Regions from separate parts of the Janthinobacterium woesei genome, predicted to be linked through region 3. Evidence: predicted binding sites of a transcription regulator. Region 3 holds the regulator's gene; each other region holds the start of a gene.
What was found. Region 3 encodes NrdR, which represses ribonucleotide reductase genes. Its sites were predicted from a motif close to CACNANATNTNGTG; they were not measured.

Region 1 (3,219 bases), on a different contig from region 3:
GCACAGGGTGGGATAACTGGCGTTTTCGCCGGGCGCGTAGCGGTCGATCAGCACGCCGTTCAGGCGCGATTCCAGGCCTTGCGGCGTTTCCAGCCAGCGCACGGCCTTGGCCGGCGAGCACACGCCGTGCGTGTTCGGCGCCTCGCCCGTCGCATACGAGGACAGCGCGCAGCGCCCCTCGACCATCACGCACAGGCTGCCGAAGCCGAATACCTCGATCTCCACCTCCGTCTTGGCTATCAATTGCTCCACCTGCGCCATGGACAGCACGCGCGGCAGCACGGCGCGGGCGATGCCGAAGTGCTCATGATAAAAATTGATGGCCTCGTAATTGGTGGCCGAACCCTGCACGGACAGATGCAGGCGCAGCTGTGGGTGGTGCTGGGCTGCATACGCCATCAGGCCCGGGTCGGCGACGATCATGGCGTCGATGCCCGCCTGCGCGGCGCGATCGATGGCGCTGCGCCACACGGCCCAGTTGTGCGGCTGCGGATAGGTATTCAAGGCCAGCAGCACCTTGCGCCCATACTGGTGGGCGTAGCGAACGCCTTCGGCGATGGCCTTTTCGTCAAAATTGAGACCGGCAAAATTGCGCGCGTTGGTGGCGTCGCGAAAGCCCAGGTAGACGGTGTCGGCGCCATTGTCGACGGCCGCTTTCAGGGCTGGCAGGCTGCCGGCGGGACAGACCAGTTCCAGCGGTCCCGTCACGCGGCTGGCGGTGGTTGATTCAAGCATCATGATGTTCATTTCCCGTGTCGGCTCAGGGTGCAGACTATAGCCCCGCGCAGGCCACGCAGTCCTTGACGCAGGTGAAGGAATGCGTGCGTGGGCGGCGTACATTCCATTTGCTTGACCGCGCTGTAAAATGCTCCATCTCCGCCCTATTGCACTCGCCGCCATGCCCCGCAAACCGCTGCTGATCTTCCTGCTGACCCTTTTCCTCACCGTGCTGCAAGTGCAGTGGGCCGCGCCTGCCGAAGGCTATGACGCCGACACGCTGTCCATCCTGTCGCCCGAGGTGCTGGGTGCCTGGCCCGGCGTGCTGCTGTTCTTGCTGGCCGTTTTCACGCGCCGCCAGATGCCGCTGCTGCGCCAGGCCGCCATCTGCACGGGCCTGTTGGCCCTCTACTGGCTGCTGGCGAACTACGTCACGTTCGATATGCGCGTGGCCAGCTGGAGCACCTACTCGCCGCTGGAAATCTGGCTGCACGTGCTGCCCGCTTCCCTCATCAGCATCGCCGCCTGCGGCGCCGCGCATTTCGGCCTGAGCTACTTCATCCTGCGCCAGGGAGGCGCGAAAAAGTAAGCCGGGTTTTTTTTCACCTGCATCAAGGATTCGCCATACAACTGCACGACACCTTTGACGCCACTACATTTAGTGATTAATCTCCATAAAAACACCGCATGTTGTGTTTATTGGAGGTTTCATGACTACACAGACAGTTCACCCCACACGCGGCCAGGTCGATGTCGCCGCGTCCATCAATGAATACCTGGAGCGGCGCGACTGGCGCGTCAACGCCAACGCCAACCAGGGCTACTCGCTGGGTGGCCTGATACTCAATGTGTCGGGCAAAGTCATCGCCAACTACTGGCTGGACCAGGTGTATCCACCCGAGGTGGGCGCGGCGCACCGCGAAGCGGCCCTGCACATCCACGACCTCGACATGCTGGCCGGCTATTGCGCCGGCTGGTCGCTGCGCACCTTGCTGCACGAAGGCTTGAACGGTGTGCCCGGCAAGATCGAGTCCGGCCCGCCGAAACACATGTCGAGCGCCATCGGCCAGATCGTCAACTTCCTCGGTACACTGCAAAATGAATGGGCCGGCGCGCAAGCCTTCAGCTCCTTCGACACCTATATGGCGCCCTACATCCGCAAGGACAAGCTGCGCTATGAAGACGTGCGCCAATATATGCAGGAACTGATCTTCAACCTCAACGTACCGTCGCGCTGGGGCACGCAGACGCCATTTACCAACCTGACCTTCGACTGGGTCTGTCCGGACGATCTGCGCGAGCAGATCCCCGTGATCGCCGGCCAGGAGATGGACTTCCGCTATGGCGAACTGCAACTTGAGATGGACATGATCAACCGCGCCTACATCGAGATCATGATGGCGGGCGACGCCAAGGGGCGCGTATTCACTTTCCCCATCCCCACCTATAACATCACCGAGGATTTCGACTGGCATAGCGAAAATGCGGAACGCCTGTTCGAGATGACGGCTCGCTACGGCCTGCCCTACTTCCAGAATTTCATCAACTCGGAACTCAAGCCGAACATGATCCGCTCCATGTGCTGCCGTTTGCAACTGGACTTGCGCGAACTGCTGAAACGCGGCAATGGCCTGTTCGGCTCGGCAGAGCAGACGGGTTCCCTGGGCGTGGTGACGATCAATTGCGCGCGCCTGGGACATTTGTGGCGCGGCGACGAAGCAGGCCTGCTGGCGGACCTGGACCGCCTGCTGGAGCTGGGCAAGACCAGCCTGGAAATCAAGCGCGCCACCATCGAGGACTTGATGCAGCAAGGCCTGTTCCCGTACACGAAACGCTACCTGGGCACCCTGCGCAACCATTTTTCCACGCTGGGCGTCAACGGCATCAATGAAATGATCCGCAATTTCAGCGGCGACGCCTGGGACATCACTGCGCCCGAAGGCCATGCGCTGGCGATCCGCCTGCTCGACCATGTGCGTGTGCGCATGCTGGAGTTCCAGGAAGAGACGGGGCATATGTACAACCTGGAAGCGACACCGGCCGAAGGCACGACCTACCGCTTCGCCCGCGAAGACCGCAAACGCTATCCCGCCATCCTGCAAGCTGGCACCAGCGACAATCCGTATTACACGAATTCCTCGCAACTGCCCGTGGGCCACACGGACGACCCGTTTGAAGCACTGCAATTGCAGGACGCGCTGCAGCGCAAGTACACGGGCGGCACGGTACTGCACCTGTACATGACGGAAGCGCTGTCAGACGCCAACGCCTGCCGCGAACTGGTGAAACGCGCCCTGAGCCGCTTCTCGCTACCCTACATTACCGTCACGCCCACCTTTTCCATCTGCCCGCGCCACGGTTACCTGGCAGGAAAACACGAGTTTTGCCCCACCTGCGACGCGGAACTGATCGCCCGCAAGCAGGCCCAATCGAACCATCCGACACACCCACAGGAGACAACCGCATGACCATTACCGCCACCACCGCCGCCATCACCCTGGC
Region 2 (3,219 bases), on a different contig from region 3:
CTGCAATTGATCGGCAATTCGGCCGCCATGCAGGCGCTGCGCGCGCAGATTAGCCGCATCGCCCGCTGCGGTGCGCCGGTGGCCATCCGTGGCGAGTCGGGCAGCGGCAAGGAGCTGGCGGCGCGCGCCATCCATGCGCAGGGCGCGCGTGCCGGTTTCCCGTTTATCGCCGTCAATTGCGGCGCCATTCCCGAAGCGCTGATGGAGGCGGAGTTCTTTGGCTGCCGCCAGGGCGCCTATACGGGGGCGTTGCATGAGCGCCAGGGCCTGTTTCAGGCGGCACACGGAGGCAGCCTGCTGCTCGATGAAGTCGACGACTTGCCGCTGGGCATGCAAGTGAAACTGTTGCGCGCGCTGCAGGAGCGCCGCGTGCGCAAACTGGGCGGTAGCAGGGATGAGGCCGTTGATGTGCGCATCCTGTGCGCCAGCCAGCATGGCCTGGCGCGCGGCGTGGCGGCCGCGACCTTTCGCCGGGATTTGTATTACCGGCTCAATGTGATCGAGCTGGCGGTGCCGCCGCTGCGTGAACGGCTGGCCGATCTGGAGGTATTATGTGAGGCAATCCTGGCGCGCCTTTCGCCGCAGCAAGCCGTGCGCCTGGCGCCGCCCGTGCTGGCGGCGCTGGCCGGCTATGCGTTTCCTGGCAATGTGCGCGAACTGGAGAACCTGCTGGAACGGGCGCTGGCCTTTGCCGACGACGGCGTGATCGCCCCCGATGGCCTGGGTTTGCCATCGTTGGCTGGTGTCACGCCGCTGCGGGCGCCGCCGGCAATGCCGGAGCGGCAACTGTCCCTGCCGGGCATGGCACCGCGCAGCGTGGCGCCAGTCTTGCCGCTGGCATTATATTTATGCCAGGCCGAGCGGGAAATGATCACGCTGGCGCTGGTGCGGGAACGCTATCATCGTGGGCGGGCGGCGCGGCAACTGGGCATCAGCGTGCGCCAGTTGCGTTACCGGATGCAAAAGTTGACGATACAGGAGCCCCAGCTTGATGATGGCATGGAAGATAAATGACGATGGCTGGTGCGACGGCGCCGTGCGCTACGATTCGCCGTACCAGGATGCCCGCCCGGAAGGCGCGCAAATCGATTTGCTGGTGATCCATAACATCAGTTTGCCCGGCGGCCACTTCGGCGCGCCGCATGTGTCGGACTTGTTTACCGGCCGGGTAGATTATAATGCCGATCCTTCTTTTGCCGACCTGCGTGGTTTGCAGGTCTCGGCGCACTTTTTTGTGCGGCGCGATGGTGCGCTGCTGCAATATGTTTCTGCTAGCCAGCGCGCCTGGCATGCCGGTACGTCCACCTTTGAGGGCCGTCCGCAGTGCAATGGATATTCCATCGGTATCGAAATGGAAGGCTCGGACTTTGTCCCCTTCCAGGCACAGCAATATCGTGTCCTGGCGGCATTGACGGCGGCCCTGGTGGAGCGCTACGGACTGACCCAAGTGCGTGGTCATGAACATATCGCGCCGGGAAGGAAGACGGATCCCGGACCGTTTTTCGACTGGCATTTTTATCAAGAATGCTGGCTGGAAACCCTTGGCCGACAGCCTGCGTTAGCGCTTACTTCGCGGGCATTGGGCTTTCCATCCATGCCCTGAAAAGTCAACCGAAATCGTAGAAGAAAGTACAAAAAATTACGCCAACGGATGCCGGAAAACTATTGCATCCCATTTCGATGGGTACTACAATTAGTGAAGAAATCGAATTTAATAACTATATCTAGTGCCATCTCAGACGTTTTCAGAATTATTGTCAAAGCTATCCTGTTTGCCGGTATGGCAGCTGGAACTGGCGCTTCACCACCCTTGATCGTGTTTCGCGCCAGCCGGCAGTGAAGGTTGGCGGTATGAATTCTGACTTTGCATTATTTGCTATTTGGCAACAAAAATTACCTGAAGAAACCCTGAATATCGGGCGTTCTATTCAACCACACACACGCGGCAGCAAAACTGCAGGCTGACTTTAGCTGACAACGGGAGCTTCAATGCAATCACCACAAGATATTTCCAACCATCCAACGCCAGTATCGCCAGCGCCAGGCGCGGCCAATAGCGTGGCGAGCACGGGCGCAGCCATGGGCGACTATCGCATCATCCGCCGCAACGGCGCGGTGGTGGCATTTGAGCCTTCGAAGATCGCCATCGCCATGACCAAGGCGTTCCTGGCCGTGAACGGCGGCCAGGGCGCAGCCTCGGCACGCATCCGTGAACTGGTGGAACAATTGACGGACGGCGTCGTGGCAGCGCTGGTGCGCCGCCACCCGGGCGGCGGCACCTTCCATATTGAAGATGTGCAAGACCAGGTGGAACTGTCGCTGATGCGTTCGGGCGAGCACGACGTGGCGCGTGCCTACGTGCTGTACCGCGCCAAGCACATGGAAGAGCGCCGCCTGCAGAAGGAAGCGCAAGGCGGTGCCGCACAAGTTGCAGCGCCACAATTGAACGTGACCGATAACGGCGTACGCCGCCTGCTGGACATGCAGGAAGTGCGCGACCTGATCAGCGCCGCCTGCGCCGGCCTGGAAAAGCACGTCGATGCCGACGCCATCCTGGCCGAAACCGTGAAAAACCTGTACGACGGCGTACCGGTCGAAGAGCTGCACAAGTCGGCCATCCTGGCGGCGCGCGCGCTGATGGAAAAAGACCCGGCTTACAGCCAGGTCACGGCCCGCATCCTGCTGCACACGGTGCGCAAGGAAGTGTTTGGCAAGGAAGTGCCGCAAGCGGCTGCCGCCAGCGAATACCTGACCTATTTCCCGGCATACATCGCCAAGGGCATCGCCAATGACCTGCTGAACCCGGTACTGGCCAGTTTCGACCTGGAGCGCCTGGCGAAAGCCATCGTGGCCGACCGCGACTTGCAATTTGGCTACATTGGCCTGCAAACCCTGTATGACCGCTATTTCCTGCACATCCATGACGTGCGCATCGAAATGCCGCAGGCGTTCTACATGCGCGTGGCCATGGGCCTGTCGCTGAATGAAGCGGACCGCGAAGCGCGCGCCATCGAGTTCTACAAACTGCTGTCCTCGTTCGACTTCATGAGCTCGACGCCGACCCTGTTCAACTCGGGCACCCTGCGCTCGCAGTTGTCGTCGTGCTACCTGAGCACCGTTTCGGATGACCTGGAAGGCATCTACGACGCCATCAAGGACAATGCACTGCTGGCCAAGTATGCCGGCGGCCTGGGCAACGACTGGACGCCAGTGCGCGCC
Region 3 (3,219 bases):
GCACCCTCATACTTGGAGTTTTTACATGTTTGCAAAAGATCACAACCTCGCCAACGTCGATCCTGAATTGTTCGCCGTCATTCAAAAAGAAAACGTGCGCCAGCACGACCACATCGAACTGATCGCGTCGGAAAACTACACTTCGCCAGCCGTAATGGAAGCGCAAGGCTCGCAGCTGACGAATAAATATGCCGAAGGCTACCCAGGCAAGCGCTACTACGGCGGCTGCGAATTCGTCGACATTGCCGAGCAACTGGCCATCGACCGCGTGAAACAGCTGTTTGGCGCCGAATGCGCGAACGTGCAGCCGAACTCCGGCTCGCAGGCGAACCAGGGCGTGTTCTTCGCCATGCTCAAACCAGGCGACCTGATCATGGGTATGTCGCTGGCCGAAGGAGGCCACCTGACCCACGGCATGCCACTGAACATGTCCGGCAAATGGTTCGACGTTGTCTCCTACGGCTTGACGGCCGAAGAAGATATCGACTATGAAGCCATGGAGCGCCTGGCCCGTGAGCGCAAGCCAAAATTGATCATCGCCGGCGCCTCGGCGTTCTCGAAAAAGATCGACTTCGAGCGTTTCGGCAAGGTCGCCAAGGAAGTGGGCGCCTACTTCATGGTCGACATGGCTCACTACGCCGGCCTGATCGCCGCCGGCCTGTACCCGAACCCGGTGCCGTTTGCCGACTTCGTCACCTCGACCACGCATAAATCCCTGCGTGGCCCACGCGGCGGCATCATCCTGATGAAGGCCGAGCACGAAAAAGCCATCAATTCGGCCATCTTCCCTGGTATCCAGGGCGGCCCGCTGATGCACGTGATCGCCGCCAAGGCTGTTGCCTTCAAGGAAGCGCTGAGCCCTGAGTTCGTCGAATACCAGAAGCAAGTGATCAAGAACGCCGACGTGCTGGCCAAGACGCTGATCAAGCGCGGCCTGCGCATCGTCTCGGGCGGCACCGAATCGCACGTCATGCTGGTCGACCTGCGCGCCAAGAACCTGACGGGCAAGGAAGCCGAAGCCATCCTCGGTTCCGCGCACATCACCTGCAACAAGAACGGCATCCCGAACGACCCGCAAAAACCTTTCGTCACCTCGGGCATCCGCCTGGGCAGCCCGGCGATGACGACGCGCGGTTTCAAGGAAGCGCAAGCCGAGGAAGTGGGCCACCTGATCGCCGACGTGCTGGATAATCCGCATGACGCCGCCACCATCGAGCGCGTGAAAGCGGCCGTGAAAGTGCTGGCCGACGCGCACCCTGTGTACGCTGCTTAAGAGCCTGTCCAGAATGTGTCATACAGAGTAAGATTCTGTCTGACACATTCCAGTCGTGCCCAAGGGCGCCCGGAGTGATTCGGGCGCTCTTTGTACAAGGGCGGCGGTTTCCCGTAATTATTACTATAAAGTTGTATCGACTCCATGAAATGTCCATTTTGCCAGCATGGCGACACCCAGGTTCTCGATACGCGCGTATCGGAGGAAGGGGATGCCATACGGCGTCGGCGCCGCTGCAGCAAATGCGACAAGCGTTTCACCACCTACGAACGGATTGAACTTATCATGCCGGCCGTCGTCAAAAAGAATGGTAGCCGGACGGAGTTCGTTGCGGATAAGTTGCGCGCCAGTCTGATGCTGGCCTTGCGCAAGCGCCCCGTCGCGGCCGCCTCCGTGGATGCGGCCATCGCCTCCATCCAGGAAAAGCTGCTCACCAGCGGCTTGCGCGAAGTCGATTCCGGCTATATCGGCGAACTCGTCATACAGGAATTGAAGCGCCTCGACAAGATCGCCTACATCCGCTACGCCTCCGTGTACAAGAATTTCGAAGACCTGGCCGAGTTCCAGGATGCCATTGCCGAAGTAGGGCAGGCGCGCAAGCCCTGACGCCGCCCGGGACTCTTCCCGGGGGTCTTCTTATTGCAGTGAGGCTGATCGACAGCCCTGTTTCCACCACGCCAGCGTTTGCCTGGCAAGCCGCCTGATCAATTCAAGCGCCGTTTCTCCCCGTTTTTTCGTCTTGTTTCCACACTGTTTGCGCTAGCGCATGCCCGAGTTGTCAAGCGCGCCTATCGTGTAGCTGGGCCGCCTGTTCCTGCGACTCGTGCTGCGAAAGGAAGTGTTTCATGTGCAACGGCGGTCGTGGAATTCTCCTGGCCAATGGCAGCAGCCTGGTCGAGGTGCTGGTGTCGCTGCTGCTACTGGCGCTGGGCCTGCTTGGCGCCAGCATCTTGCAATTGACTTCCTTGCGCGCGCGCCATGAGTCGGCGCTGCTGTCGGCCGGCGTGCAACTGGCCGCCGGCATGGCCGAGCGCATGCGCGCCAATAGCGCTCTCATGTATGGCCCCGACGCCGGCAATCCCTACCTGAACCTGGCCTACGAGGCGGCACTGGACGGCGCCGAAGCTGCCGGCGGCGCAGCGGACTGCGTTGGCGCTGCCGTCTGCAGCGCGGCGCAACTGGCGCAATTCGATATCGCCGAGTGGAAACAGCAGCTGCATGCCGCCTTGCCAGGTGCGCGCCTGCAGATCTGCCGCGACGCACAGGCGTGGGATAGCGCGGCGCAGGGCGTGCACTGGAGCTGCAGCGGCGGCAAGGGCGCGCCCATCGTCATCAAGCTGGGCTGGCGCGGCCGCCAGCCAGATGCCCAGCCCGCCGTGAATGCGGCGGGAGAGTCGCTGCCCAAACTGGTGTTGCAGCTGGGCGGAGGCGGCGCATGAACGGCATGAGTGGCATGATCGGCATGAAGGTCATCTGGCGCCTGGGGCGCGGCATGAGCCTGGTCGAATTGCTGGTGGCCTTGTCGCTGGGCGCCTTGCTGATGCTGGCCGCCAGCGCCATGCTGCTGGCGGCCAGCGCCAGTTATTCCGACCAGTCCGCCAGTGCGCGGCTGGACGACAATGGCCGCTATGCGCTCGACAGCATCGCCCGGGCCGTGCGCCAGTCTGCATATGTGAACTGGGACAGCGCCGCCGCGCCGTTGTTTCACGCGCAGCATGACAGCGCCAATATCGCCGGTCTCGACGCGCACAGCCTGGGCAAGAACAGCGCAGGCATCAGCCAGGCGTTGCCGGGCGGCATGTTCGGCAGCGATGTGCTGGCCGTGCGCTATGACGGTGCCGGGGAAAACGAGGGCGGCGACGGTTCCGTCCTCAATTGCGCCGGTTTTGGCGTGGGCGCCGCGCACACGGAAGCGCAGCGGGGCTGGAGCATTTTCTATGCCGCGC

Region 1: a site for NrdR is predicted at 1,368-1,381, ahead of ACQ4W6_RS22505 (ribonucleoside triphosphate reductase). Genes of this name have one in related genera too.
Region 2: a site for NrdR is predicted at 1,717-1,730, ahead of ACQ4W6_RS06920 (ribonucleoside-diphosphate reductase subunit alpha). Genes of this name have one in related genera too.

Annotation. Positions count from the first base shown of each region.
Region 1 is NZ_JBNYXW010000021.1:91,188-94,406, forward strand. It holds gene ubiU (ubiquinone anaerobic biosynthesis protein UbiU) at 1-738, opposite strand, end outside; gene ACQ4W6_RS22500 (hypothetical protein) at 899-1,306, shown strand; gene ACQ4W6_RS22505 (ribonucleoside triphosphate reductase) at 1,428-3,185, shown strand; gene nrdD (anaerobic ribonucleoside-triphosphate reductase) at 3,182-3,219, shown strand, end outside.
Region 2 is NZ_JBNYXW010000005.1:152,284-155,502, forward strand. It holds gene ACQ4W6_RS06910 (sigma-54 interaction domain-containing protein) at 1-1,014, shown strand, start outside; gene ampD (1,6-anhydro-N-acetylmuramyl-L-alanine amidase AmpD) at 992-1,603, shown strand; gene ACQ4W6_RS06920 (ribonucleoside-diphosphate reductase subunit alpha) at 1,990-3,219, shown strand, end outside.
Region 3 is NZ_JBNYXW010000022.1:37,402-40,620, reverse strand. It holds gene glyA (serine hydroxymethyltransferase) at 26-1,273, shown strand; gene nrdR (transcriptional regulator NrdR) at 1,418-1,879, shown strand; gene pilV (type IV pilus modification protein PilV) at 2,119-2,712, shown strand; gene ACQ4W6_RS22740 (PilW family protein) at 2,709-3,219, shown strand, end outside.